4 regions of the Pantoea phytobeneficialis genome follow, and region 1 is predicted to be linked to each of the others. Evidence: predicted binding sites of a transcription regulator. Region 1 holds the regulator's gene; each other region holds the start of a gene.
What was found. Region 1 encodes PurR, which represses purine synthesis genes. Its sites were predicted from a motif close to CANGCAAACGTTTGCNTG; they were not measured.

Region 1 (7,287 bases):
AGTGACCAAAAGAAAGGCCGACGACTGTCGGCCTTAACGCTTATTCTGCTTCTTTATACTTCTCAGCAGTTTCTTTAATCAGCGGCTGAAGTTCACCACGCTGGAACATCTCGACGATGATGTCGCAACCACCGACCAGCTCGCCATCAACCCACAACTGTGGGAAGGTCGGCCAGTTGGCATATTTTGGCAACTCGGCACGAATATCCGGGTTTTGCAGGATATCAACATACGCGAAGCGCTCACCACAGGCAGACAGAGCCTGTACCGCTTGTGCAGAGAAACCGCAGCTTGGCAGTTTCGGCGAACCTTTCATGTACAGCAGGATCGGGTTTTCTGCGATCTGGCGCTGGATTTTCTCAACAGTACTCATTTTTGCCTTCCTTAATTCCTCACTTCGTGTTTGTTTATTGTAGCGATTTCACCCCCGCACTAAAACGGGATTTTGCGGTTCAGGCACATCAATCGCCATGTTTGTTAAGTTCCGGTGCCATAAATAACATTTTCATATCATGATTAAGCATGAACCGATTAATAATTAGCAATATATCTGCTGGGTTAACCAGCTGAAATCGCTCATTTTTGCCCCATATCAACTCTGCTAACACATTAATAGAAAAATGCCTTACCTTTTAGAAAAAAACTGGATTAGAATCATCTCGGTGCTGATCGTTGATCAGATTTTTCTAACATAGCTGCGGGCTGTTTCTTCAGACTGCTTAACCTGTACCGGACTATGCGTTTACTCATTACGCTTTTTATGCTGGCTTTCGCCCAACTGTTTTTTAATGTGGCTTCTGCGTCACCGCATGCGCCCATCAATGCCAGTTTGCATAACGCTGAGAAAAAAAGTGCGCGCGAAGATGAGCGTCGCAAGCGACGTCCGGTAAAAACCAGCACCAAAAAATCCCGTCTTGCTACCAGTGTTCAGAAGCTAAAGCTGAAAAAACAGCCGAAAATGGAAACGGCGCTGCATAAAACCCGCAGCAAGAAAGCCCTGCTGAAATCACCGTCAAAAAAATATGGTCACCAACGTCTGGCAAAGAGAAGCGCGAAGCAGGACGATGACCGCGATTTGACCACCATCAAGATGAGCAATTCTCACCGTCAGCGCTATCAGAAAGCACGCGAAACCGCGATGAACAAGCTGATGGGGCAGATTGGTAAACCATACCAATGGGGTGGCACTTCACCGCATACCGGTTTCGATTGCAGCGGTCTGGTGTGGTACGCCTACAAAGACCTGGTCAAATATAAATTCCCGCGCACCGCCAACGAAATGTATCACCTGCGGGATGCGGCACCGATTAAGCGCGATATGCTGGAGAAAGGGGATTTGGTGTTCTTCCGCATCAATAATCGCGGCACTGCCGATCATGTCGGTGTTTATCTTGGTAATGGCAAATTTATCCAGTCGCCTCGTACCGGTAAAGATATTCAAATCAGTGCATTGGGTGAGGATTACTGGCTGAAACACTACGTCGGGGCACGCCGTATGATGACCCCCAAAACTATCCGCTAAAAAACGCCCGATACCCGATAAAACAACAAGCCGGACCCTGATTTTCAGGTCCGGCTTTTTTATTAATGAAGGATCGCGGTGAAGCTGAACACGATAATCATTAGTAGCGCGCCCACAGTGGTAAACAGCGCCAGTTTCAGGTCTGTACTCATCACAACTCCTTAGTCACAATAAATGAAGGGTTATCGTAATTTTCTCACAGCCTCCGGCAAAAATCTCGTCTTATCCGCGCCAGCTTGCTAGAATCGCCGCCTTTCGTTGCGCAACAGATTTTGCGCACGCTGTGTTTGCGGCAAGTTAAAGCGTTATTGACCAGGTGTTAATGTCTTTTTCTTCGCCATTCGCCCCGAAAATCGGGGCGCAAAACCATTAGCAGACGCAAACGTTTAACAATATACTTATCAGTTAGTTGCGATAAGCCCGGGAGTACCATTTTCATGGCAACAATTAAAGATGTGGCGAAACGCGCCGGTGTCTCCACCACCACGGTTTCGCATGTCATCAACAAAACGCGTTTTGTCGCGGAAGAGACGCGTAACGCCGTATGGGAAGCGATCAAAGAGCTGCATTACTCGCCCAGCGCCGTGGCGCGCAGCCTGAAAGTCAACCACACCAAAACGCTGGGGCTGCTGGCCACCTCCAGTGAAGCCCCCTATTTTGCCGAGATTATCGAGGCGGTGGAAAATCACTGTTTCGATCGCGGCTACACGCTGATCCTGGGCAATGCGCATAACGACCTGCAAAAACAGCGCGCATATCTGTCGATGATGGCGCAGAAGCGTGTCGATGGCCTGTTGGTGATGTGTTCAGAATACCCTGACGACCTGCTGACCATGCTGGAAGAGAACCGTAATATCCCGATGGTGGTGATGGACTGGGGCGCATCGCGTGGCGATTTTACCGATACGGTGCAGGACAATGCGTTTCAGGGCGGCTATCTCGCCGGGCGTTACCTGATTGAACGCGGTCATCGTGACATTGGTGCCATCCCCGGACAAATGGAGCGCAACACCGGCGGTGGCCGCCATGCCGGTTTCATGCAGGCGCTAAATGAGGCAGGCATCACCGTGCGGCCCGAGTGGATTGTGCAGGGCGATTTTGAACCGGAATCCGGTTATCAGGCGATGCAGCAGATCCTCAATCAGAAGCAACGCCCGACTGCTGTGTTCTGCGGTGGCGATATCATGGCGATGGGCGCGATCTGTGCTGCGGATGAAATGGGTCTGCGGGTCCCGCAGGATATCTCAGTGATCGGCTATGACAACGTGCGCAACGCACGTTATTTCACGCCGGCGCTGACCACCGTTCATCAACCCAAAGCTCAGTTAGGTGAAAAAGCGTTGGAAATGCTGCTGGATCGTATCACCAGCAAACGTGAAGAACCGCAAACCATTGAAGTTCAGCCAACGCTAATTGAACGCCGTTCAGTCGCTGACGGCCCGTTCCGCGACTACCGCCGCTAGGTTTCCGTTTCGCTCAACCATTCATAGTTGAGCGTTTCGGCATCGCCGAGATAACTCAGCAACCAACCCAGAGCTGGCGAGTTCCGTTGTTCCGACCAACTGACGCAGCATGGGCTATCCGGGAACGGCGTGGGTAACGGTAACTCGGTTAATGCTCCGCTATCCAGTAATGGCCGGGCTAAATGGCCCGGCACCATCCCCACGCAAAGTCCCGCCAGCAGGCAGTCGACGCCGGTTTCCCATTCCGGCACCACCAGCCGGCGTTGATTATCCAACGTCCAGGTCATGCGCCGCGGCAACGCCCGCGAAGTGTCTTCCAGCACCAGAGAAGGCCAGGCCCGCAACGTCTCGTCATCCAACAAGGTACTTTTTGCCAACGGATGATCGGGGCTGACCACGCAGCGCCAGTTCAACGCGCCCATATCCTGAAAGGCAAAACGCCCACCGACCGGGATCGCCTGAGTGGCCCCAATCGCTACATCGACCCGCCCATCGGCCAGTGCATCCCAGACACCATTAAACACTTCATAACTGATAATCAGCTCCATGTCGGGAAAGTGGCGGTAGAAATCCTTCACCAGTTGTCGGGTGCGATGAGGTTTAACGATGCAATCCACCGCGATACTCAGCTGACCACGCCAGCCATTTGCCAACTGCTGGCACTGCCGCCGCGTCGCCAGCATTTTTTTGATAACACTACGCCCTTCCCGGACAAAATGCTCCCCGGCTGCCGTCAGCACCACTTCCCGATGCTGACGTTCGAACAACGGCACCGCCAGCCAGGTTTCGAGCTGCCGTACCGTGTAGCTGATGGCAGAAGGCACCCGATGTAACTCTTGTGCTGCCGCACTAAAACTACCGCTGCGGGCCACCGCATCTACCACTTCAAGCGCATATTCAGACCACATATTTTTGCCTGCAAATTTTTTGATAGCACCGCGCAAATATTAGCGTTTCACAAAACCTGGTGCACGCTTTTACACTCCTCCGCGTTTTCCTGTCTAAAGAGAATTACCATGTTGTCATCAAAAGGATTTCTGCCTTATCTTGCTTTACTCAGCATGCTGGGCTTTCTTGCTACGGATATGTACCTGCCGGCATTCGGTGCCATGCAGCAGGATTTTGCTACCGCCCCCGGTACCATCAGCGCCAGTCTGAGTCTGTTCCTTGGTGGTTTTGCCTGTGCGCAGGTCTTCTGGGGACCGCTGTCAGATCGCTTCGGACGTAAACCGGTTCTGCTGGCGGGATTAGCGATTTTTGCCCTGGGTTGTCTGGGCATGCTGTGGGTGAGCGACGTCCGTTTGATGCTGGCGCTGCGCTTTGTGCAGGCGCTGGGTGTTTGCGCTGCCGCTGTTAGCTGGCAGGCGCTGGTGGTGGATCGTTATCCGCAAAACCAGGCCAACAAAGTTTTTGCAACCATTATGCCGCTGGTCGCCTTGTCTCCGGCGCTCGCCCCGTTACTCGGTGCCTGGCTGATGGGCCATTTTCACTGGCGTAGTATCTTTCTGCTGCTGACACTGATAACCCTGGTGTTGCTTATTGGCACCCTGCGTCTGGCGAATCCCGTACGAGCCGACACCATGCGAGCGCCGCAGCCTGGCTGGCTGACGCTGCTGGTATCGCGTACTTATAGCGGCAACGTATTGATCTACTCTGCCTGTTCCGCCAGCTTTTTTGCCTGGTTGACCGGCTCGCCCTTTATCCTCGCCGATGCCGGTTTATCACCGGCAGATATTGGCCTGAGTTATGTGCCGCAAACTATCGCCTTCCTGATCGGTGGATTTGGCTGCCGCGCGCTGCTGAATCGTTTTCAGGGGAAACAACTGCTGCCGTGGTTACTGGTGATCTACAGCCTGAGCATTCTTAGCCTGTTTGCGGTTACGCAGCTTTCCGCCCCCGCGCTGTGGGCATTGCTGTTGCCGTTCTGTGGTATGGCGCTGGCAAATGGGGCTATCTATCCGATTGTGGTCGCCAGTGCCCTGCTGCCCTTCCCCCAGGCAACAGGCAAAGCTGCTTCATTGCAAAATTTGCTACAACTCGGATTATGTTTTGTCGCCAGCCTGGTCGTTTCCGCTGGATTACAACAAGCGCTGCATAGCACCAGCCTCGTGATGCTCGCTACCGTTGCACTCGCCTGGGCCGGTTTCGGTTGGCAACGTACGGCAAACGCACAAAGTGATGTTGCTCACAACTCCTTAGCCTGCGAAGATAATCACTGACGCAACAACTTTAGTTAGCATCCTAACGATAAGTCGTTGAATATTGACCCACGTAAGCATATACTGCGTGGGTCAGCAATTCTGTAACAAATCAATAACATGAATGTATTACTATTAAGCGACTCTGTCGCTGGGATGGCGTCTGCACGATATTCTCCCCTGTGTTGTGCCAGACATTTCTATTCAGATTCATACCTCTGTAAAACGTCGGATATCTGGCGCACGGATTTTCCGTGAGTTCTCTCACAAGCCTGGAGAAATTGACTATTCTTTTCTCAGGTTGAAATCGGAAAGGTGATGGAGAAGCTATGAGTTCATCGTGTATAGAAGAAGTGAGCCTTGAAGAAAACCACTGGTTTCGTATCGCCCATGAATTACTGGAACGGGCTGATATTGCCATTAATGGCACTCGCCCCTGGGATATTCAGGTTAAGCATCCGGATTTTTTTAAACGGGTCCTGCAAGAAGGTTCATTGGGCTTAGGTGAAAGCTATATGGACGGTTGGTGGGACTGTGAAAATCTCGACATGTTTTTCCACCGCGTACTGAAGCACCACCTGGATCAACAATTACCGCATCATTTTAAAGACACGTTGCGTATCGCAGCCGCGCGTCTGACCAATTTACAATCGAAAAAACGCGCCTGGATTGTCGGTAAAGAGCATTACGATCTTGGAAACGACCTGTTTTCTCTGATGCTTGATCCCTTTATGCAGTACTCCTGTGGTTACTGGAAAGAGGCCGAGACGCTGGAACAGGCGCAACAAGACAAACTCGATATGATTTGCCGCAAGCTGCAACTGAAACCCGGCATGACATTGCTTGATATTGGTTGTGGTTGGGGTGGACTGGCAGAGTTTGCCGCACGCAATTATGGCGTGAAAGTGCATGGTGTCACCATTTCGGCAGAGCAACAGAAGATGGCACAGGAGCGTTGTGCCGGTCTGGACGTCACCATTCTGTTGCAGGATTATCGCGACCTGAATCTGCAAGTTGACCGTATCGTTTCAGTCGGCATGTTCGAACATGTCGGTCCCAAAAATTACGCGACCTATTTTGAGGTGGCCGATCGTAATTTGAAGCCGGACGGTATTTTCCTGCTGCATACCATTGGGGCAATTAAAACCGATATGAATGTTGACCCCTGGATCGATAAATATATCTTCCCGAATGGTTGCCTGCCCTCCGTACGCCAGATTGCTAATGCCAGTGAGTCACATTTTGTGATGGAAGATTGGCACAATTTCGGCGCGGATTATGACACCACGCTAATGGCCTGGCATGCGCGTTTTCTTGACGCCTGGCCGCAGCTGGCAGAAAAATACGGTGATCGTTTTAAACGCATGTTCAGCTATTATCTCAATGCCTGCGCTGGTGCATTCCGCGCGCGTGATATTCAGCTGTGGCAAGTGGTTTTCAGCCGTGGGGCTGAGGGCGGCCTGCGCGTCGCGCGTTAACCTCCCTTTTGTAGCGGCGTGACTAATCACGCGCTTTTAAAACAGCGCGATAAATCGCGCCGCTACGAATGCCAGGTTATTCACTCTCGTCGGACTGCTGCTGCGCCAGAGCGGCTGCTTCACGTTGTGCCAACACGCGCTCAACGGTTTCGACAATAGCCTGGGTATGCGGATCAATCTCGATATTCACCTTGTGACCTAACTTCTTCGCGCCAAGCGTGGTGCGCTCCAGCGTTTCCGGGATCAGGTGCACACAGAATTTACTCCTGGTCACATCACCCACCGTCAGGCTGATACCATCAATACCGACAAACCCTTTATGCAGAATATATTTCATCTGCGCCGGGTCCTGTAATTTAAACCACACCTCACGGTTGTTTTCTGACTGAATAATTTTGCAGATTTCTGCGGTGGTCATAATATGGCCGGACATTAAATGACCGCCAATTTCGTCGCTGAATTTTGCAGCGCGCTCAATATTCACCACATCACCCACCTGCAATTCACCCAGGTTGGTAATCCGTAAGGTTTCTTTGATTAAGTCAAAGCTCACCTGGTCACCGTCAATCGCTGTTACCGTCAGGCAGCAGCCGTTATTCGCCACTGATGCGCCCAGCGCCAGCCCC
Region 2 (7,287 bases), 1.9 Mb from region 1:
TGAGTCCCTTTGCGGAATGGCAAAGCCTGGCGTGGGCGGGTGTGCTGATCATCACCCTGTGCGTATTGCTGCTGAACATCCTGGCACGCGTGATTTTCTCTAAGAGCAAACACTAATTTCCCGGCGCGGCTATGGCAGCGCGGTACATGAGAGACGAGCAATGAGTATGGCAACTTCTTCTGCCGGCAAAATTCAGGTGCGCAATCTGAACTTCCATTACGGGAAATTCCATGCGCTGAAAAACATCAATCTGGACATCGCAAAGAACCAGGTCACCGCGTTTATCGGGCCATCCGGCTGTGGTAAATCGACCCTGCTGCGCACCTTCAATAAAATGTATTCGCTCTACCCTGAGCAGCGTGCAGAAGGTGAGATTCTGTTGGATGGGGACAATATTCTGGCGTCAAGCCAGGATATTGCCCTGCTGCGCGCCCGTGTGGGCATGGTGTTCCAGAAACCTACGCCGTTCCCGATGTCGATTTACGACAACATCGCGTTTGGTGTCCGTCTGTTTGAAAAGCTGTCGCGTGCTGATATGGATGAGCGCGTGCAGTGGGCGCTGACGAAAGCAGCGCTGTGGAATGAAACCAAAGACAAGCTCCATCAGAGTGGTTACAGTCTCTCCGGCGGTCAGCAGCAGCGTTTGTGCATCGCTCGCGGCATTGCGATTCGCCCGGAAGTGTTGCTGCTGGATGAGCCATGCTCGGCGCTGGATCCCATCTCCACGGGCCGTATCGAAGAGTTGATCACCGAGCTGAAGCAGGATTACACCGTAGTGATTGTGACCCACAACATGCAACAGGCGGCGCGCTGTTCCGATCATACCGCCTTTATGTATCTGGGTGAGCTGATTGAATTCAGCGATACCGATACGCTGTTTACCAAGCCAGCGCAAAAGCAGACAGAAGACTACATTACCGGTCGTTACGGCTGATTTGACGGAGACGCACATGGATAATTTAAATCTGAACAAACATATCTCCGGTCAGTTCAACGCTGAGCTGGAACACATTCGCACTCAGGTGATGATCATGGGTGGCATGGTGGAGCAGCAGCTTACCGACGCCATTACCGCGATGCATAACCAGGATGGCGATCTGGCGCAGCGAGTCATCGACGGCGACCAGAAGGTCAACATGATGGAAGTGGAGATTGATGAAGCCTGCGTGCGCATCATCGCCAAACGCCAGCCTACCGCCAGCGATTTACGTCTGGTGATGGCGATCATCAAGACCATCTCTGAGCTGGAACGTATTGGGGACGTGGCGGAAAAAATCAGCCGCACCGCGCTGGAGAAATTTAGCCAGCAACATCTGCCGCTGCTGGTGAGCCTGGAATCACTCGGTCACCATACCGTACAGATGCTGCATGACGTGCTGGATGCTTTTGCGCGCATGGATCTCAACGCGGCGATCGATATCTACCGTGAAGACAAGAAGGTGGATAAAGAGTACGAGGGTATTGTGCGTCAGTTAATGACCTACATGATGGAAGACCCGCGTACCATCCCCAGCGTACTGACTGCGCTGTTCTGTGCCCGTGCCATTGAGCGTATCGGTGACCGCTGCCAGAACATCTGTGAGATCATCTTCTATTTTGTGAAGGGCCAGGATTTCCGTCATGTTGGCGGCGACAAGCTGGATGAATTGTTGTCCGGCGACGATGGCAGCAACAAACCTTCCTGATAACCCCGTGGCTGCTGGTTTTACTGGCAGCCATCTCCATTTCTGATTGGTCTCAAGTCTTTCCGCTCTTTATACTTGGCGCACTTTTTACTGCAAGGTGCTGCTGCATGTCCCTCTCCCCACACAAGAAACAGAGCGTAACCCCGGCAAAAGCGATGTTGGCCGCCGTCAGTGGCTATGCGATGGATGGCTTCGATCTGCTGATCCTCGGCTTTATGTTACCGGCAATCAGCGTCTCGCTGGCGCTCGATCCTTCTCAGGCCGGTTCGCTGGTCACCTGGACGCTGATTGGTGCCGTGGTCGGCGGAATTGTTTTTGGTCATCTGAGCGACCGCTTTGGCCGTATCCGCATTCTCACCGTCACCATTCTCATGTTCTCAATATTCACCGGATTGTGTGCGGTGGCACAGGGATATTGGGATCTGCTGGCGTATCGTACCTTTGCCGGAATGGGGCTGGGGGGAGAATTCGGTATCGGCATGGCGCTGATTGCTGAAGCCTGGCCGCAGGAGAAGCGTAACCGTGCTTCAGCGTGGGTCGGTATCGGCTGGCAACTGGGGGTGTTGCTGGCGGCTTTTATCACGCCGCCACTGCTGAGCGTGATTGGCTGGCGCGGAATGTTCCTGGTGGGCCTGCTGCCTGCGTTGGTTTCGTTTGTGATTCGGCGCAGCATGGGCGAGCCGGAAGGCTTTACCCGACATGTGGCCAAAACGCCGCAATTGTCGTTTGCGGCGCGTATTCGATTGTTGTTTAGCGATCGCGCCACCAGCAAAGCCAGTCTGGGGATTTTCATTCTTTGCTCGGTGCAGAACTTTGGTTACTACGGACTGATGATCTGGATGCCGAGTTATCTCTCCTCCAGCTTCGGTTTCAGCCTGACCAAATCCGGCCTGTGGACCGCCGTCACTGTCGTGGGCATGACTTTTGGCATCTGGCTGTTCGGTGTACTGGCGGATCGCTTCGCACGTTGGAAAATTTTCCTGCTATATCAATTCGGTGCGGTCGTGATGGTGGTCATTTACGCTCAGCTACGTGATCCCACCGTGATGCTGTTTACCGGGGCGCTGATGGGGATGTTTGTGAATGGCATGATTGGCGGTTATGGCGCGCTGATTTCCGATACCTTTCCAACCCAGGCGCGTGCTACGGCGCAGAACGTTTTGTTTAACCTCGGACGTGGTGTAGGGGGTTTTGGTCCGCTGGTTATTGGCTTACTGGCAACGAAAATTTCATTCGCGGCAGCGATTACCCTGCTGGCGCTGATTTATCTGCTGGATATCGTCGCGACGCTGTTTTTATTGCCGAAGAAGCAGGGCAATGAGGATTCACTCGGCGCGATAGGCTGAGCGTAGCGGCGCGATTTATCACGCAAGATCTTGCGTGCTGCGGGAAAACCCCGCGCGATGAATCGCGCCGCTACGGGACCCTGTGGACAGTTACACCAACGCCCAACCGCGCGCACGCCACAAGTCGGGTAGCTGCGTCATATCATCAAATCGGGTCACCAGCGGGTGATCCAGTTCCGGGTTATGCGCATCGGCGCAGTAATAAAACACCGGAATGCCCGCGGCGATCCCTGCGCGGGCACCGGCCTCGGAGTCATCCACCAGAATGCACTTCTCAATCGGTACCTGCATTTGTTCTGCGGCGTGATACATCAACTCCGGGTCCGGCTTCCAGTGGTTGATGTCATAACCGCTGTAAAGATGTGCTGCAAAGTACGGCAACATGCCGGTCAGCCCCAATGAATGTTGCATCTTTTTCACCGTACCATTTGAGACGACGCACATCGGGACTTTGACTTGTTCCACCAGCGCTTTCGCTCCGGCAATGGGCTTCAGTTCTAAATCGAATAAGCGTGCTACCTCGGCGCGGTACGCCGTTTCCACCTCATCCATCGGCAATTCAGTCTGATGTTCCGCAGAAACATCACGGATGATGTCGTAGAGTTTTACCCCTTTGTATTTTTCAAACATCTCCTGTAGTGAGAGTTCAATACCGTAGCGGGCAAAGGTGTTGACGTAGGATTGTGTACAGATCACCTCACTGTCGACCAGCGTGCCATCACAATCAAAAAAAACACATTCAACTGACATCAGACATCATCCTTTTGCTAAACAAGAAGCTGTCACTCTAACGCACTGTGCGCACCGAGCAAACGCTTGCGAAAAATCAGTGTGCTGGTCAGTCAAAATCTATAGGATACGCGCGTTAAATTTTTCAGCGGAATAAGCTATGAACAAGCAGGGTCTGTTGCAACGCGTCTTTAAGTTGCAGGAACACGGCACCACCGTGCGTACAGAAGTGATCGCCGGTTTCACCACCTTTCTGACGATGGTTTACATCGTTTTCGTCAACCCGCAGATTCTGGGTGCCGCTGGCATGGACACCCAGGCGGTGTTTGTCACCACCTGCCTGATCGCGGCATTCGGCAGCATCCTGATGGGGCTGGTGGCGAATCTGCCGGTGGCGCTGGCACCCGCAATGGGACTGAATGCCTTCTTTGCTTTTGTGGTCGTCGGTGCAATGGGGTATTCGTGGCAGATCGGGATGGGCGCGATCTTCTGGGGGGCGCTGGGATTGTTGATCCTCACGCTGCTGCGCGTGCGTTACTGGATGATCGCCAATATCCCGCTGAGTCTGCGTGTTGGCATCACCGCGGGCATCGGGCTTTTTATCGCCATGATGGGACTGAAAAATGCCGGCATTATCGTGTCAAATGCCGACACCCTGGTGACGGTGGGCAACCTGACCTCACATAGCGTACTTCTGGGGGCACTTGGCTTCTTTATTATCGCTATTCTCGCCTCTCGCAACATTCATGCGGCGGTACTGGTATCGATTGTGGTGACCACGGCGATTGGCTTGCTGCTTGGCGATGTGAAGTTCACCGGCATTTTCGCGACACCACCATCCGTGGGCGCTGTCGTTGGGCAAGTTGATCTCAAAGGTGCGCTTAATATCGGTATGGCCGGGGTGATTTTCTCCTTTATGCTGGTCAACCTGTTCGATTCCTCCGGCACGCTGATCGGTGTGACCGACAAAGCGGGACTGACCAATGAAAAAGGCACCTTCCCGCGTATGCAGCAGGCGCTGTTTGTCGATAGCGTCAGCTCGGTGGCGGGTTCGCTGATCGGCACCTCTTCCGTCACTGCTTATATCGAAAGTTCTTCTGGCGTAGCGATTGGCGGGCGCACCGGGTTGATGGCGGTGATCACCGGCATTCTGTTCCTGCTGGTGATGTTCCTGTCGCCGCTGGCGGCGATGGTGCCGTCCTACGCGGCAGCGGGGGCGTTAATCTACGTCGGTGTATTGATGACGGCATCGCTGTCGCGGGTGCGTTGGGATGATCTCACTGAAGCGGTTCCGGCGTTTGTCACTGCGGTAATGATGCCGTTCAGTTTCTCCATCACGGAAGGTATTGCGCTGGGCTTTATTGCTTATTGCGTAATGAAACTGGGGACTGGCCGTTGGCGTGAAATCAGTCCGTGCGTAGTGGTGGTCGCGCTGCTGTTTGTGCTGAAAATCGCCTTTATTGATGCCCACTAACACGTTACAGGCCGCATAAGCGGCCTGTTTTGTCACAGATGTCCCATTTCCTGGGGAGTGGTGCGTTCGCTCGGCAGGCTGGTCAGGCGTAGCGTGCGTGGTCCGATATTTGGTTTACTTATCTCCACGTCGCGCAACGGCATCCATTGATGGTTGGCATCAATTTCCCACAGCCGGAGCCGTTCGGTGCCGGGGGAGAGCGCACAGGACCAGACCAGCGTCGGTTCGGCATCGCACACCGCCTGAATATCAGGAAATATACTGGAGCGCAGGCGTCCCGCGGCTGGATGTAGTCGCAGCGAATCGATACCGCTTTCGGCTTCTCCGGTGAGTTTGAGGATGCTTTGGCGCAGGGTCCAGATTTGCGTTACCGCTTCCATAAAATCCTGCTGCGCATTAATCCAGGCTTTCTCTCCGGAAGAGAGATCCTGCGTTAATGTATCCTGAGTCTGGCGGCTATGGGCGCGTACAATCTCCATATCCAGCCCGGCACGCCCGCCTTCTTCGGCCAGCAGCACACCCACCATATTCCCGGCGTAGGCAATGCTGAAATCAGGCAGGGCAGAATCGGCAAAACAAGGGCGCCCACTGCTGGTGGTCACAAGCGGTGGTAATTCATTGATACCATAGACGCGTAACATTAGCTGCGCCAACAGCCCACGCGCGGCGAGAAAGCGTCCCCGACGCTTGTCGGGCAGGCGCTGTGCGCTATTGATCACATCCTGTGGGACCCGCATTGTCTCAGAGGAGAGGGGCGGGTTACCCGTCCAACGAACAAAATGACTAGCCATCTGTCGCTCCGTGAAAATGGTCGGATAATCATCAGGTCTATTGTAAGAATTTTCTCATGGCTTTGCATCCGGCATTACATGGAATACCTGAATTTCAGATAACGCCGAAGGTCATGACAATGCGCTGACGCCGCATCAGCCGCTGTTTCATGGTAGTAGTTTGCTGATAAATGCCTGAATGGATGCTGAATAGCCTGATGTGGTGTAGGATTTGGGCGGTAAAAAAAAGCTGGCTGATGAGAAAATTATGATCGCTAAATTTCAGCCGCGCTTCATCGCAGAATAACGCACGTCGGAGTTTTTTATGTCAGTTACTTCATCACACCAGGAATCAATTTCTCTGGATGACTTTCGTCATGGTATGCGCCGTCTGGCTTCAGGTGTCTCGCTGGTTACCACGCAACACGCGGGTGAAAAATATGGCCTGATTGCCTCCTCAGTCAGTTCACTGGCAGCGGAACCGCCGAGCTTGCTGGTATGTGTCAATCAAAGTGCCACCAGCCACGCCTATTTTTTGCAGGCGGGCCATTTCGCCGTCAACGTACTGCGTGAGCAACATGCGGATTTGTGTGCTCAGTTCAGTCAGTCATCACGCCGTGAGGAACGTTTCCAGACCGGCAACTGGCAGACGATCACCACAGGCGCGCCAGTGCTGGCTGATGCCCTGGTGAGTTTTGATTGTCAGTTGGAAAAAGTGGTGGAATGGCATACCCACAGCGTGCTGCTGGCACGGATTGTCGGTATCAATCTGGCCGGGGAAGCTGCCGAGCCTATGGTCTACTTCAACAGTGGTTTTCATTCGCTGGGTCTGTAGCGCCGCGATTTATCGCGCTAATCAGGCCGCCTCTGCAATTCTGAAAAACAGCGCGAAAAATCGCGCTGTTACGCATTCATTCAAGCGTTGTTCAGGCAAACTTGCACACATCATCGAAGCCGAGGCGTGGCAGACGCGCATGCAGCTTGCTGGCCTCGCCATAGCCGAGGTTGATCAGCAAATTAACCTGCCATTTGCTGTCGCTGAAGAAGGCGGCGTTGACTTTGGCTGGATCAAAACCGGACATTGGGCCAGCGTCCAGACCGAGCGAGCGCGCGGCCATGATCAGGTAACCTGCTTGCAGGCTGCTATTACGAAACGCTGTCTCTTTGACCAATTCCGGGTTGCTGGTGAACCAGCTACGCGCATCACCGTGCGGAAACAGTTTCGGCAGATTTTCATAGAACTCGGGATCTGAGGCGACAATCACCGTAGCCGGTGCCTTCAT
Region 3 (7,287 bases), 1.8 Mb from region 1:
TCAGATGTACGAATGCGCGCAAAAGGTCAACAGCGATAACGGCATCCTGTTGCTGATTAAAAATTACACCGGCGACATTCTTAACTTTGAAACCGCCGCTGAATTGCTGCATGGCGAGGGCATTCCGGTACAGGTGGCGGTGATTGACGATGACGTGGCGGTGAAAGATAGCCTGTACACCGCAGGTCGTCGTGGTGTTGCCACGACGGTGCTGGCAGAGAAAATTCTGGGCGCAGCGGCGGAAGAGGGTTACAGCCTGGATGAATGCGTGCAACTGGCGACGCGTATTAGTAACCGTGGGCGTTCAATCGGCGTGGCACTGTCGGCCTGTACGGTGCCCGCTGCGGGCCGGGCAAGTTTTGATTTAGCTGATGATGAAATTGAATTTGGTATTGGTATCCACGGTGAACCGGGTATCCGCCGCGAGAAGTACAGTGACTGCGATACCCTGGTCACAGAGATGCTCAACGAAATTCTCGACAATACGCCCTATAGTCGCGTGTTGCGGCAGTGGGACGGTGATAAAGGCGAGTGGGTGGAAAACAGCCAGACTACCGAGCCGTTGAATGAACAGGACAGCGTGATTGTGCTGGTCAATGGGCTGGGTGGCACGCCGTTATCAGAGCTGTATGCGGTGTACCGCAAAACGGCAGAAATCCTGACCGCGCGCAACATCCATATCGCCCGCAACCTGGTGGGGACGTTCTGTAGCTCCATCGACATGCAGGGGGTATCGATCACGCTGTTGAAAGTCGACGAAGAGATGCTGACGTTGTGGGATTTTCCGGTCAGCACCCCAGCGCTACGCTGGAAAATGTAACCTGGTGTCGCGGTCTGGTCAGTAAAGCCAGGCCGCTGTGACGCGGGAAGAGAGCATTCTGTGGGGGATAACAATGGTCGTAAGCAAAAAACAGGTGATTGATTGGCTGGATGCCTCAGCAACGGTTTTTGAGCAGCAGCAAGAGTTTCTGACCAATCTGGACCGCGAAATCGGCGATGCCGATCACGGGTTGAACATGAATCGTGGCTTCAAAAAGGTCAAAGAGAAACTGCCGACGCTGGAAGATAAGGATATTGGCACCATTTTGAAAAATACCGGGATGGTGTTGTTGTCGAGCATTGGCGGTGCCAGCGGGCCACTCTATGGCACTTTTTTCCTGAAAGCCGCCGAATGTGTCATGGCGAAAGAAGAATTAACGGTGACGGATTTATACAACCTGTACCGCGAAGGCACGGAGCGTATCATCGCACGCGGGATGGCACACCCGGGTGATAAAACCATGGTGGATACATTGTCGGCCATTGTTTCATCGTTGCAAACCCAGCAGGAAGCTCCGCTAACCAGTGCATTGAATAGCACATTAGTGGCGGCCGAGGCCGCGATGAAAAGCACCATTCCGATGCGGGCCGCAAAAGGGCGTGCCAGTTATCTTGGTGAACGTTCTATCGGACACCAGGACCCCGGTGCGACCTCCAGTTATCTGTTATTTAAAACACTTTGTGAGGTTGTTGGCTAACAAACGTGGTCCTCAATAAGGTGATCCAACTATGGTCAATATTGTGGTGGTTTCGCATAGCAGGAAGCTGGCTGAAGGCGTGATTGAGCTGGCGTCACAAATGACGCAGGGAAAAGTAAAGTTCGCCCTGGCGGCTGGCATTGATGATCCTGAAAACCCGATTGGTACTGATCCGGTCGCGGTGATGATGGCCATTGAGGAGGTGCTGGATGACGATGTGCTGGTGATGGTCGATATGGGAAGCGCGATCCTCAGTACCGACATGGCGAAAGAGCTGCTTGGCGAGGAAAAGATGGCACGGGTGCAGATTTGCGCAGCGCCGCTGGTGGAAGGCACGGTGGCGGCAGCGGTCGCGGCGGCATCCGGGCAATCGGTTGAACAGGTGATGGCAGAGGCACATCAGGCGCTGACAGCAAAGTACGCCCAGTTGGGGCAGAGCGCGGCGTTGCCAACGATGCCGCTCCCGGTGGGGCCAACTGACACGCACAACGACAGCAAAAGCTTTTCCTGGACAATAACCAATCCGACCGGCATTCACGCCCGTCCGGCATCGGCGATTGCCCGTTGTCTGAATCAATTTGATGCGGAGGTACAAATCGTCAATGGCGACCGTGTGTTGAATGCCAAGAGCATGAACAATGTGGCGCTGTTGGGCATCAAATGTGGTGATGTCATTACGTTGCACGCTCATGGACCTGAGGCGCAGCAGGCAATCGATGCATTTGCCGCGCTGGCAGCAACGCAATTTGGCGATGACAACGCGGGGCCGGAGGCGGTGGTGAAAAAAAAGTCCGGCGTGCTGGCGGTGACGATCTGCCGCATCGAACGTGACCTGCCACAATTGACGCAACGTGCAGTGGCCGCAAAAGACGTCGAAATTGCCCGACTGAGTCAGGCGATTGCGGCGGCGAAGCAGGAACTGGAGATATTGATTGCCACCACATCTGAGCAACTGACGGACAATGAGGCGGCAATGTTCTCCGCTCACCAGATGATGTTGGAAGATGGCGAGTTGTTCGACACCACCCTTGAACGGCTGGAGCAACAACCAGCACCTGTCGAGCAGTTGTGGCTTGGCGTGATTAGCCAGATGGCCGATGAATACCGGGCGATTGAGGATACGTATCTGCGTGAACGGTATATCGATGTTTATGACGTTGGTATGCGGGTGCTGGGGCTGTTGCTCGGCCATCCTCTGTTTACTCTGCCGCCAGCGCATTCGCCCACATTAATTATCGCTAATTATCTCTTGCCCTCGGAAATTATGGCCTTAGACAGCATGCTGACCGAGGGCGTCTGTTTTACCACCATCGGTGCCCAATCTCATGCGGCGATTTTGGCCGCCGCACGCGGGATAGCGGTGTTTGTCGACCGCAACGGCAAGCGTACCAGACAATGGCAGGATGGCACGCGAGTGCAGCTGGCAACGGATTCCGGCGAGATCATGGCGGTATAACCTTTTCATCATCCTGAATTGAACCGTGGTTTCAAAAACCTGGCGTCACCGATAGACGTAAGTCACGCCGATCTTGTATGGTAATGCTCAGGAACATCCTGCGGGCCAGCTACGGCCTGACTGAAACCCTTAGGAAACGTGATGAAAAACTGGAAAACAAGTGCAGAACAGATCCTGACCACCGGACCGGTTGTTCCGGTCATTGTGGTAAACAAACTCGAACACGCCGTACCCATGGCTAAAGCGCTGGTGGCGGGCGGTGTTCGCGTGCTGGAAGTGACCCTGCGCACGCCAGTGGCGATGGATGCGCTGCGTGCCATGATTAAAGAAGTTCCGGAAGCGATTGTCGGGGCGGGAACCGTTATCAACCCCCAGCAGTTGAAAGAAGTGACCGACGCGGGCGCGCAGTTTGTCATCAGCCCCGGTATCACCGAACCGTTGCTGAAAGCGGCTGTAGAAGGCCCGGTGCCGTTGATTCCGGGTATCAGCACCGTATCCGAGCTGATGACGGGTATGGACTATGGTCTGCGCGAGTTTAAATTCTTCCCGGCGGAGGCCAACGGTGGCGTGAAAGCGTTACAGGCGATTGGCGGACCCTTCCCACAAGTACGTTTCTGCCCAACTGGCGGTATCTCACCGGCTAACTATCGTGACTATCTGGCGCTGAAGAGCGTGCTGTGTATTGGCGGCTCATGGCTGGTGCCGAACGATGCGCTGGAGGCGGGTGACTGGGATCGTATTACCCATCTGGCTCGCGAAGCGGTAGCGGGCGCGAAATAAGTGATGAGCGGTGAGCCGGGTGCTCACCGCATCAGGTGTTAACCTTCGACTTTCACCGCGGCTGCGGCTTTGATAGCGCGAGCAACGGCGTCATCGGTATTCTCACCGGTGGCGAGCGCCACGCCCAGACGGCGTTGACCGGCGATTTCCGGCTTACCGAACAAACGTAACTGCAAGCCCGCACCCAGTGCCGCTTCAACATTTACGAAGCGTACATTGGTGCTTTCCAGTTGCGGCAAAATCACCGCGCTGGCCGCTGGGCCATACTGACGAATACCGCCAACCGGTAAACCGAGGAAGGCACGGACATGCAGGGCGAACTCAGACAGATCCTGAGAAATCAGCGTTACCATGCCGGTATCGTGTGGACGCGGTGACACTTCGCTAAAGATCACCTCATCGCCACACACGAACAATTCCACGCCAAACAGGCCATAACCACCCAGTGCCTTAACCACTTTTTCCGCGATAGCTTGCGCGCGTTGCAGGGCGAGGTCGCTCATTTGCTGGGGTTGCCAGGATTCACGGTAATCGCCATCTTCCTGACGATGGCCGATCGGGGCACAGAAATGTATGCCATCGACAGCGCTGATGGTCAGCAGCGTGATTTCGAAATCGAACTTCACCACGCCTTCAACAATCACACGACCGGCACCGGCGCGCCCACCTTGTTGCGCATAATCCCAGGCCTTGTCGAGCTGGCTGGCTTCGCGAATAAAACTCTGCCCTTTACCGGAAGAACTCATCACCGGCTTGACGATGCATGGAAAACCAATGGCATTGGCGGCGGCAACAAAGTTTTCTTTGCTGTCGGCAAATTGGTAGGTGGAAGTCGGCAATGCCAGTTCCTCGGCAGCCAGACGACGAATCCCTTCACGATTCATAGTCAGACGCGCGGCGCGCGCGGTGGGCACCACTTTTTGCCCTTGCTGCTCCAGCTCAAGCAGTTTTTCGGTGGCGATGGCTTCGATTTCCGGCACCACGAAATCCGGTTTCTCCTGGGCAATCAGCGCGGCCAATGCGTCGCCATCCAGCATGTTAATGACATGGCTGCGATGGGCAACATGCATAGCAGGCGCATCGGCGTAGCGATCGACAGCAATCACTTCCACACCCAGACGCTGGCACTCCAGTGCCACTTCTTTACCCAGCTCGCCTGAACCTAACAGCATGACACGCGTTGCGGCAGGACGCAGCGCGGTTCCGAGAGTCGTCATAATTTCACCTTAGCAGTCAAAATGCGCGCGCAGTATATACGAAAACGTTTGCGTTCTCATCTTTTCAGCACGGCAACGTTTGCCTTACTTTGCGTCGTTCTGACGTTTCCTGACATCCACTGCGGCAGCATGTGAAACCCGGTTCTTAAACAGGAGTTAAACGATGAATAACTGGTTGCAGCAAATTCAATCGGTACTGAAAAAGCAGGGAAGCAGCGGTAAGGGTAGCGGGTTAAGCGACATGCTGGCACCGGGGGCGTTAGGTGGGCTGGCGGGTTTGCTGATTGCCAGCAAATCCTCCCGTAAGTTGCTGACCAAGTACGGTGGGCAGGCGTTGATTATTGGCGGTGGAGCCGCAGCGGGTGCCGTGCTGTGGAATAAATATAAGCAACGGGTACGTGAAACCCATCAGGATCAACCGGGTTTCGGCCAGGTGCAAACGCCGCTGGATCAGCGTGCTGAAAGGTTGGTCACCGCCCTGGTGTTTGCGGCCAAGAGTGATGGGCATATCGACGATCGTGAACGTGCGGCGATTGAGCAGAATATTCATCAGGCGGGTTACGGCGCGCAAGCGGAAGCCCTGATTCAGCAGGCGATGAACCGCCCGCTCGATCCGCACTGGCTGGCGGCTGATGTGAAAAATGAAGAAGAGGCACTGGAACTCTATTTTCTCAGTTGCGCAGCTATTGATGTCGACCACTTTATGGAGCGCAGTTACCTGACCGCATTGGGCGATGCCTTAAAGATCCCGCAGGATGTACGCGACGAAATGCAAAAAGATCTCGCCGCTGAAAAAGCCAGCTTACCCGCCAGTTAACCCCCGCACAGGCCACCTGGGTGGCCTTGTTTTACATTTTCCTTGTACTCAATGGCTTGGCTTCCTGCGCGATCGGTGCCACGCTTGCACAATGTTGTCTCTTCAGGGAAATGAACCATTATGAATCAGCCTCAGGCAAAAAAAGTCCCTCACCAAATGACCCTGCATGGGGAAACTCGCACCGACAATTATTTCTGGCTACGTGATGATGATCGGGAAAATCCCGAGGTGATCGACTATTTGCATGCTGAAAATGACTATGGCAAAGCGATGATGGCTACGCAGGCGCCACTACAGGATCGGGTGCTGAAAGAGATTATCGACCGCATTCCTCAGCAGGATCATTCGGTGCCCTACGTGAAAAACGGCTACCGTTACCAGAGTCGTTATGAAACCGGCAATGAATATCCGGCCTATTATCGCCAGCCGAAAGAAGCTGATCTCGATGCCGAATGGCAATTGCTGCTTGATGGTAATCAGCGCGCGTCGCACAGCGATTTTTACACTATGGGGGCGCTGGCGATTAGCCCGGATAATCAGGTGATGGCATTGGCGGAGGATTTTCTTTCTCGCCGCCAGTATGGCATTCGCTTTCGCAACCTGGTCAGCGGCAGCTGGTATCCCGAGGTGCTGAGTGATGCCTCTTCCAGCCTCGCCTGGGCCAATGATTCGCGTACCGTCTATTACGTGCGTAAACATCCCAAGACTTTGCTGGCTTATCAGGTCTGGCGTCACGAATTAGGGCATCCGCAATCTGATGATCAACTGGTCTACGAGGAGAAGGATGATACGTTCCATCTCAGCGTGCACAAAACCACCTCTGAACACTTCATCCTGATTGCGCTGTTTAGCACCACCACCAGCGAGATTCAGCTGATCGATGCGGAATATCCTGACGCTCAACCCCAGGTCTTTTGCCCACGCCGTCGCGACCATGAATACACCATCGATCACTACAATCATCAGTTTTATATTCGTTCGAATCGTGAAGGGAAGAATTTCGGTTTATACCGCAGCGCCTGGTTGGCGGAAAATCGCTGGCAGACGCTGATTCCGGCTCGCGATCAGGTGGTTCTGGAAGATTTTCAACTGTTCAAGCATTGGCTGGTGGTAGAAGAGCGCTCGCGTGGGATGACCAGTCTGCGTCAGATTCATTGGGAAAGCGGTGAGAGCACCGGCATTGCTTTTGACGATCCCACCTATGTCACCTGGTTGGCCTACAATCCAACGCCGGAGAGCGATACGCTGCGCTACGGCTACTCGTCAATGACCACCCCAACGACGTTATTTGAACTCAACATGGAAAGCGGCGAGCGGCGTGTGCTGAAGCAGACGCCTGTCCCGGGTTTCAATCCGGATGATTATAAAAGTGAACATCACTGGATAACCGTACGCGATGGCACGGAAGTTCCGGTTTCGCTGGTCTACCATCGTAAGCACTTCCAGACGGGCAATAACCCGATGCTGGTTTATGGCTACGGTGCTTATGGCAGCAGCATG
Region 4 (7,287 bases), 1.0 Mb from region 1:
AGCAACCGGGATCTGCCACGGACCAACCATCTGGTCACGCGCCACCATACCGGTCACGGTACGGTCGCCAATGGTGACAAGGAAGGTTTTCTCGGCCACGGTCGGCAGGTGCAGCACGCGGTTTACCGCATCGGCAATCGTGATGCCGTCACGCTGCAACGCTTCGCCTTGTGCCTGCTGACGGACTACGTCACGCGTCATCTTCGGCGTTTTACCCAGCAGCACGTCGAGCGGCATGTCGATCGGTTTGTTATCGAAATGGCTGTCGGCGAGGCTCAGATGCTGTTCTTCAGTGGCTTCACCAATCACCGCGTAAGGTGCGCGCTCGCGTTTGCACAGTTCATCAAACAGCGGCAATTTGTCCGGCGCAACCGCCAGCACATAACGTTCCTGCGATTCGTTACACCACACTTCCAGCGGGCTCATGCCTGGCTCATCGCTCAGCACATCACACAGATTGAAGCGTCCACCACGGCCACCGTCGCTCACCAGCTCTGGCATGGCGTTAGACAGACCGCCCGCGCCAACGTCGTGGATAAACAGAATCGGGTTAGCTTCACCCAACTGCCAGCAGCGGTCGATCACTTCCTGGCAGCGACGTTCCATTTCCGGGTTGTCACGCTGAACGGAAGCGAAGTCGAGGTCGGCATCAGACTGGCCAGAAGCCATCGACGATGCCGCACCACCACCCAGACCGATGTTCATCGCCGGGCCACCCAATACAATCAGCTTGGCACCAACAACGATCTCGCCTTTCTGGACATGGTCGGCACGGATATTACCAATACCGCCCGCCAGCATGATGGGCTTGTGGTAGCCACGCAGCTCTTCACCGTTGTGGCTGTTAACGCGTTCTTCATACGTACGGAAGTAGCCGTTCAGAGCCGGACGACCGAATTCGTTGTTAAATGCTGCGCCACCCAACGGGCCTTCGGTCATGATATCCAGCGCGGTGACGATACGGTCTGGTTTACCGAAATCTTCTTCCCACGGCTGTTCAAAGCCCGGAATACGCAGGTTGGAAACGGAGAAGCCCACCAGGCCCGCTTTTGGCTTCGCGCCACGACCGGTTGCACCTTCGTCACGGATTTCGCCACCGGAACCGGTCGCGGCACCCGGCCACGGCGAAATCGCCGTCGGGTGGTTATGGGTTTCTACTTTCATCAGGATATGGGCTTCTTCCTGATGGAAGTTGTATTCACCTTTTTCAGCATCGGCGTAGTAGCGGCCGACTTCAGAACCTTCCATCACCGCTGCGTTGTCTTTATAAGCAGACAGCACATGATCCGGGGTTTGTTCGAAGGTGTTTTTGATCATTTTAAACAGCGACTTCGGCTGTTTTTCACCGTCGATAATCCAGTCGGCGTTGAAAATTTTGTGACGGCAATGCTCTGAGTTCGCCTGCGCGAACATATAGAGTTCAATGTCGTTCGGGTTGCGGCCCAGTTTAGTGAAGGCATCCAGCAGATAGTCGATTTCGTCATCGGCCAGTGCCAGCCCCAGCGTCGTGTTGGCCTGCTCCAGCGCCTGACGACCACCACCCAGCACATCCACGCTTTTCAGCGGTTGCGGTTCATGGTGCACAAACAGCTGCTGCGCATCGTTGAGATCGCCATACACCGTCTCCATCATGCGGTCATGCAGCAGGCTGGCGAGGGTTTGCCACTGTGCTTCGGTCAGTTCAGGTGCCTGTACGTAGAACGCCATACCGCGCTCCAGACGGAGCACCTGCGGCAGATCGCAGTTGTGCGCGATATCGGTCGCTTTGGAAGACCAGGGTGAAATGGTGCCTGGACGCGGCGTCACCAGCAACAGACGCCCTTGTGGCGCATGCTCGGCGAGAGACGGACCGTATTTCAGCAGACGTTGCAGGCGGGCTTTTTCATCCGCACTCAGCGGCGCGCTGACATCGGCAAAATGGACGTACTCGGCGTAAATATCACTCACCGGCAGATGAGCGTCCTGAAAGCGGGTCAGCAGTTTGTTTACACGAAATGCCGACAGGGCGGGCGAACCACGCAGAATTTCCATCATTAAAGATCTCTCGTCTTCGAAGCGCCGGGCGACGCTTCATTGGGCGCAACAGGGAAAACGGGGCGTATTATAGAGAAACGGCACCGGTTACGAAACCGTTTGCGCAGAATTTATGAGTCTTAGTATTTGCCTGAAAATTGCGCAAATCTTGCTATATAAGTTGCTCCGACTCACTTTGTTGCGCAAAATGCCCTTCGCTCTGGGAGTTCAAAGAAGATCAATACTGCCTATTAAAGACAGAGGCCTTAGAGCCAGCGAGAGACAACTATTTGAAACGCCTGAAATTAAACTATCTGTTCATCGGTCTGATCACCGTGCTGCTTGCGCTGGCACTGTGGCCTTCGATCCCCTGGTACGGGGGTGGTAAAGACGCGATATCGCAGATCAAATCACGGGGAGTGCTGCGCATCAGTACCGTTAACTCCCCGCTGACATACTACACCGTCAATAATGCACCAGCCGGTATGGACTACGAGCTGGCGAAACGCTTCGCCGATTATCTGGGCGTCAAACTTGAGGTAACGGTACGTCCGAACCTCGGTGACCTGTTTGACGATCTCGATGATGGTAAAGCGGATTTGCTGGCGGCGGGCCTGATCTACAACAACGATCGCATCGCCCGTTATCAGACCGGACCGAGTTACTATTCGGTATCGCAACAGCTGGTGTACCGCATTGATAAGCCGAGACCTAAAAATTTCGGTGACCTGAAAGGCCGGCTGGTTGTGCAGTCCGGATCGGCGTACCTGTCAACTTTGCGTTCCGCTAAAGCTGACCATTATCCCGATCTCGATTGGTCAATTGCTGCCGATCAGGGGCAAAAAGCGCTGCTGGAAGCCGTGGCGGATGGCAAGCTGGATTACACCGTGGGGGATTCTGTCACGATCGGCCTGCTGCAACGCATCCATCCCCAGCTGGCGGTCGCCTTTGATATCACCGACGAAGAACCGGTCACCTGGTATCTGCCACGCGATGAGCAGGATGACAGCCTGAACGCGGCGATGCTCGACTTCTATAGCCAGATGGGTGAAGAAGGCACGATGGCGCGACTGGAAGAGAAGTACCTCGGTCACGTCGGCACCTTTGATTATGTCGATACCCGCACCTTCCTGCGTGCCATCGACAACACGTTGCCGGATATTAAGCCGTTATTTGAAAAGTATGCTTCCAGCATCGACTGGCGCTTACTGGCAGCTATCTCTTATCAGGAGTCGCACTGGAATCCGCAGGCAACCTCGCCTACCGGCGTACGCGGTATGATGATGCTGACGCGCAATACCGCCGATAGCCTCGACGTTGCCGATCGGCTTGACCCCGAGCAAAGCATTCGTGGCGGCAGCGAATATCTGCAACGAATGATTGAAAAGGTCCCCACGACCATCCCGGACGATGAACGTATCTGGTTTGCGCTGGCTGCCTATAACATGGGTTACGCTCATATGCTGGATGCACGTAAGCTGACCGCCAAACAAGGCGGCAACCCGGACAGTTGGGCTGACGTGAAGTTGCGTTTACCGATGCTGAGCCAGAAACGTTACTACGCCCAGACCACCTACGGCTATGCGCGCGGCCATGAGGCGTACAATTACGTCGAGAATATCCGTAAGTATCAGATAAGCCTTGAGGGTTACTTACAGGAACAGGAGAAGCGGCTGGCACAACAATCCGCTATGGAAGCAGAACTGGGGGCCGGTTACCCGGCAGTCGAACCCAAAATTGCGATGAATTAACCGGCGTCGCGCTGCGCCTGGCGCAGTGCTTTCTTTTGCTCGCGGCGCATGCGGAAAAAGTCACTCAGCATCGCTGCGCACTCCTCCGCCAACACACCAGAATCGATCTGAATCTGGTGGTTCATCCCGGGATGACCAATCACATCCAGCAGTGAACCCGCAGCACCGGTTTTTTCATCTTTTGCGCCATAGACCAGCCGGGTAATCCGGCTGTGTACCATCGCCCCGGCACACATTACGCAGGGTTCAAGCGTGACGTATAAGGTAGTATCCAGCAGGCGATAGTTTTCCAGCACTTTGCCGCCCTGACGTAGCGCCATGATTTCCGCATGTGCCGTAGGATCATGCTGACCAATAGGTCGGTTCCAGCCTTCACCAATCACCGTATCGCCCTGCACCAGAACCGCGCCAACCGGCACTTCACCCTGCTCCCACGCCAGCCGTGCGAGACGCAACGCGTGACGCATCCAGTATTCATCTGTCTGTGGGTTCACCGGGCAGCTCCTGCGGGTTGTAAAGGCGGCGCATTATAACGGAAACGATGGGTTATTCCAGTTGTTGCAGGTTACCCTGCGGGGTGACACGCCAGCGGTGCTGACAAAAGAACAACAGCGGGTTGTCCTGTTTGCTGTCGCTGTAGCCACTGTATAACTGGAGAGGTGTACCGATTTTCTCCTCCAGCTGCGCCACTTTTTCATGCCCCAGACAACGCATCGCCAGCACCCGTCCACCACGGCCTGGTTTCATCTGACTGGCAATCAGCTGCACACGCGGCAGAAATGACGAATCGAAATAGACCTGCTCCACCAGCGATTGGGGGGAGCCGGTGATTAACCAGACATCCGCATCATCGCTACTGAGATAATCAGTCAGGCGTTGCTGTACCACCGGAAATGCGGTGACGCGCTGACGAAACCAATCGGCAAACTCGGCTTCGCGCTGCAACAGACGCTTTTCACTGTGGCCAAAGGTGATCGCCCATAATAACAAGCTCATCGGCCAACGTGCGGCACGGCCTTTCCACAGCAATCCTGCGCCGATCACCGGCAACAATGGCAGCACCAGCAAAAGATTCAGCGGCTGATGTCTCAGCAGATAACGCATAAACGTACCGAACATATCCTGCTGATGTAGCGTGCCGTCGAGATCAAAAAACACCACGCGTCGTTGCGTACCCTTTGTCAACCTACTCTCCTGGTATTCTGCCGCATGTGCCTTACAGTGTAGCCAGCATCCGCGGTCGGGGGTGAAAAGTGTCATTTTTAATTCCAATGACTACAATGCCAGCTGAATAGTTTATTCTCTTGGTCGGTAGTCTGTCATGCGACATTCCTGGTCGCCGGGATCAGACTAAAAACGCCTTACGTTCTGAATTAAGGATCGGACATGAGTTCATTGCTGCGGATTCGTCAGCTTTATCCGCGCCTGGCGCTTAACGAGCGTCGTTTGGCGGATTTTTTATTGTCGCAGCCAGATCGCGCACGGCATCTGAGTTCGCAAAAACTGGCGGAAGAATCCGGCGTCAGCCAGTCCAGCGTGGTCAAGTTTGCCCAGAAACTGGGCTATAAAGGTTTTCCGGCATTAAAGCTGGCCCTGAGTGAGTCGCTGGCCGATCGTGATGCCATCACCGTGCACAACCATATTCTCAGCGATGACCCACTGAAAGTGGTGGGTGAAAAACTGTTGGCGGAGAAAATCTCGGCGATACGCGCCACGCTGGATATTAACAGTGAAGAGATGCTGCTTCAGACATTGCAGTTGCTGAAAAATGCCAATCGCATTCTGCTGGTGGGAATTGGTGCATCCGGTTTGGTCGCCAAAGATTTTTCGTGGAAGTTGATGAAAATTGGCATCAACGCGGTGGCCGAGCAGGATATGCATGCGTTGCTTGCCAGTGTGCAGGCGATGACTGCCGGGGATGTGTTGCTCGCCATCTCGTACACCGGTGAACGGCGCGAAATCAACCTGGCAGCGCAGGAAGCGGCCCAGACCGGCGCGGATGTGCTGGCATTTACCGGCTTTACCCCCAATACCTTGCAGCAGTGCGCTACCCATTGTCTGTATACCGTTGCGGAGGAACAAAGTACGCGTAGTGCGGCAATTTCCTCAACCAGCGCCCAACTCGCCCTGACCGACCTGTTGTTTATGGCGTTGGTGCAGAACGACCCGGAACGCGCCTCCAGCCATATTCGTCATAGCGAAGAATTGGTGAAAAAACTGGTGTAAACCGTGCCGGATATGTAGCGGCGCAATTTATCGCGCTTTTGATTCTGACGTTGTGGTCAGAAAGCGCGATAAATCGCGCCGCTACGAGTAAGGTGCTCGATTATTTCTATCGCGCTGCGTACGCGCATAACCAACGCCACCACCATAAGGGACGCCAATATTTTCTTATTTTTGGTGCCGTGATTGACTGTCGGCAATGGCTTTTCACTTTAACCCAGTTAAAATTAAGAAACAGCCGACTGTGACCAAATTCCTTGCCGAAAGTGTCACACTCCTGCTTCTTGCGTAAATCGATGGGCGTATTAACCGATAAATCGCGTTCTAAACTGTGGTAGGTTTTTGCTCTATCCAGAGAGCGTTCATAACACCAAATATCCTTTGGCATATAACGTTGTTGCGAACCCTGATATTTCTGGTATTTCACAAATCGATAATCTTCTGCGCCATAGTGACCACAATATTCTTCATCATAACCATAAAAGCGTAAGAAGCGGGCGCGGCTCATAAAAAAAAGATTGGCATGGCCTTTATAGTAAGTCCCATCTGCACGCTTGCGACACAGTTTGTAGAAACGTCGTCCCGGGTTTGCCATGTTCGCCAGAGAAGTCAGAGTGGCTGCCGGAAAAGCGTGGTCGAGATCCGATAATAAGATTTTATCAGATTTGGCATAGGCCACCCCCAGATTACGCGCCCCACCCTGATTCCATTTAATATCAGTCGTAATACGCAACCAGGTGAAATTAATATTCAGCTCAGGAATATCGTAGGCAATTGGTGAGCCGTCATCTACAATAATAAACTCAACCCGATCCAATAACCCATCTGGATAGGTCTCATACTCTTTCAACAGCGATAAGACGGAATCGATAGATTCCTGATTGCAATAAAAGTGAGTTATATAACTTAAATCAATATGGGACTTATCACCAGCGTGACGCTGCCTGATTAATTCAGTCGAGGCATCCATTTTCAATCCATCTAACTCATCCTTGATGCCACAGATGCTAACTCAAAACACCCATTATGCTTTCATTAGTAAACATGAAAAAACATTGAGATTATTCGCCTGATAAAAACTTACCGTAAAATTCATCACATTATCACTGAAATTAAATAGATGTCAGCGTTTTGCGCTAGCGCAAAACTGATGAAGAAAAAACGGACTTCAGATTGGGGCAAAGATTAAATTATGGTAAGGTGCGCGGCTTATTACTACCGATTAACCAGAAATTCAACAGATCATGGCTTTACTGATTACCCAGCGTTGTATCAACTGTGACATGTGCGAACCGGAGTG

Region 2: the regulator PurR is predicted to act here: its motif matches at 3,837-3,854, upstream of CTZ24_RS00050 (NCS2 family permease).
Region 3: the regulator PurR is predicted to act here: its motif matches at 5,008-5,025, upstream of purT (formate-dependent phosphoribosylglycinamide formyltransferase).
Region 4: the regulator PurR is predicted to act here: its motif matches at 2,123-2,140, upstream of purL (phosphoribosylformylglycinamidine synthase).

The regions. Positions count from the first base shown of each region.
Region 1 covers NZ_CP024636.1:1,902,913-1,910,199, reverse strand. The annotation lists gene rnt (ribonuclease T) at 1-5, shown strand, start outside; gene CTZ24_RS08915 (Grx4 family monothiol glutaredoxin) at 41-373, opposite strand; gene CTZ24_RS08910 (C40 family peptidase) at 737-1,522, shown strand; gene cydH (cytochrome bd-I oxidase subunit CydH) at 1,585-1,674, opposite strand; gene purR (HTH-type transcriptional repressor PurR) at 1,960-2,985, shown strand; gene punR (DNA-binding transcriptional activator PunR) at 2,982-3,893, opposite strand; gene punC (purine nucleoside transporter PunC) at 4,002-5,204, shown strand; gene cfa (cyclopropane fatty acyl phospholipid synthase) at 5,513-6,661, shown strand; gene CTZ24_RS08880 (riboflavin synthase) at 6,738-7,287, opposite strand, start outside.
Region 2 covers NZ_CP024636.1:3,920-11,206, forward strand. The annotation lists gene pstA (phosphate ABC transporter permease PstA) at 1-116, shown strand, start outside; gene pstB (phosphate ABC transporter ATP-binding protein PstB) at 161-934, shown strand; gene phoU (phosphate signaling complex protein PhoU) at 951-1,685, shown strand; gene CTZ24_RS00040 (MFS transporter) at 1,793-3,031, shown strand; gene yieH (6-phosphogluconate phosphatase) at 3,122-3,781, opposite strand; gene CTZ24_RS00050 (NCS2 family permease) at 3,921-5,234, shown strand; gene CTZ24_RS00055 (4'-phosphopantetheinyl transferase family protein) at 5,267-6,025, opposite strand; gene CTZ24_RS00060 (flavin reductase family protein) at 6,330-6,839, shown strand; gene CTZ24_RS00065 (malonic semialdehyde reductase) at 6,931-7,287, opposite strand, start outside.
Region 3 covers NZ_CP024636.1:3,725,492-3,732,778, forward strand. The annotation lists gene dhaK (dihydroxyacetone kinase subunit DhaK) at 1-820, shown strand, start outside; gene dhaL (dihydroxyacetone kinase subunit DhaL) at 894-1,517, shown strand; gene dhaM (dihydroxyacetone kinase phosphoryl donor subunit DhaM) at 1,549-2,973, shown strand; gene CTZ24_RS17165 (bifunctional 4-hydroxy-2-oxoglutarate aldolase/2-dehydro-3-deoxy-phosphogluconate aldolase) at 3,115-3,753, shown strand; gene purT (formate-dependent phosphoribosylglycinamide formyltransferase) at 3,792-4,970, opposite strand; gene CTZ24_RS17175 (tellurite resistance TerB family protein) at 5,134-5,787, shown strand; gene CTZ24_RS17180 (S9 family peptidase) at 5,908-7,287, shown strand, end outside.
Region 4 covers NZ_CP024636.1:2,940,833-2,948,119, reverse strand. The annotation lists gene purL (phosphoribosylformylglycinamidine synthase) at 1-2,034, opposite strand, end outside; gene mltF (membrane-bound lytic murein transglycosylase MltF) at 2,304-3,764, shown strand; gene tadA (tRNA adenosine(34) deaminase TadA) at 3,761-4,258, opposite strand; gene yfhb (phosphatidylglycerophosphatase C) at 4,311-4,949, opposite strand; gene CTZ24_RS13680 (MurR/RpiR family transcriptional regulator) at 5,151-5,990, shown strand; gene CTZ24_RS13675 (glycosyltransferase family A protein) at 6,097-6,957, opposite strand; gene CTZ24_RS13670 (YfhL family 4Fe-4S dicluster ferredoxin) at 7,232-7,287, shown strand, end outside.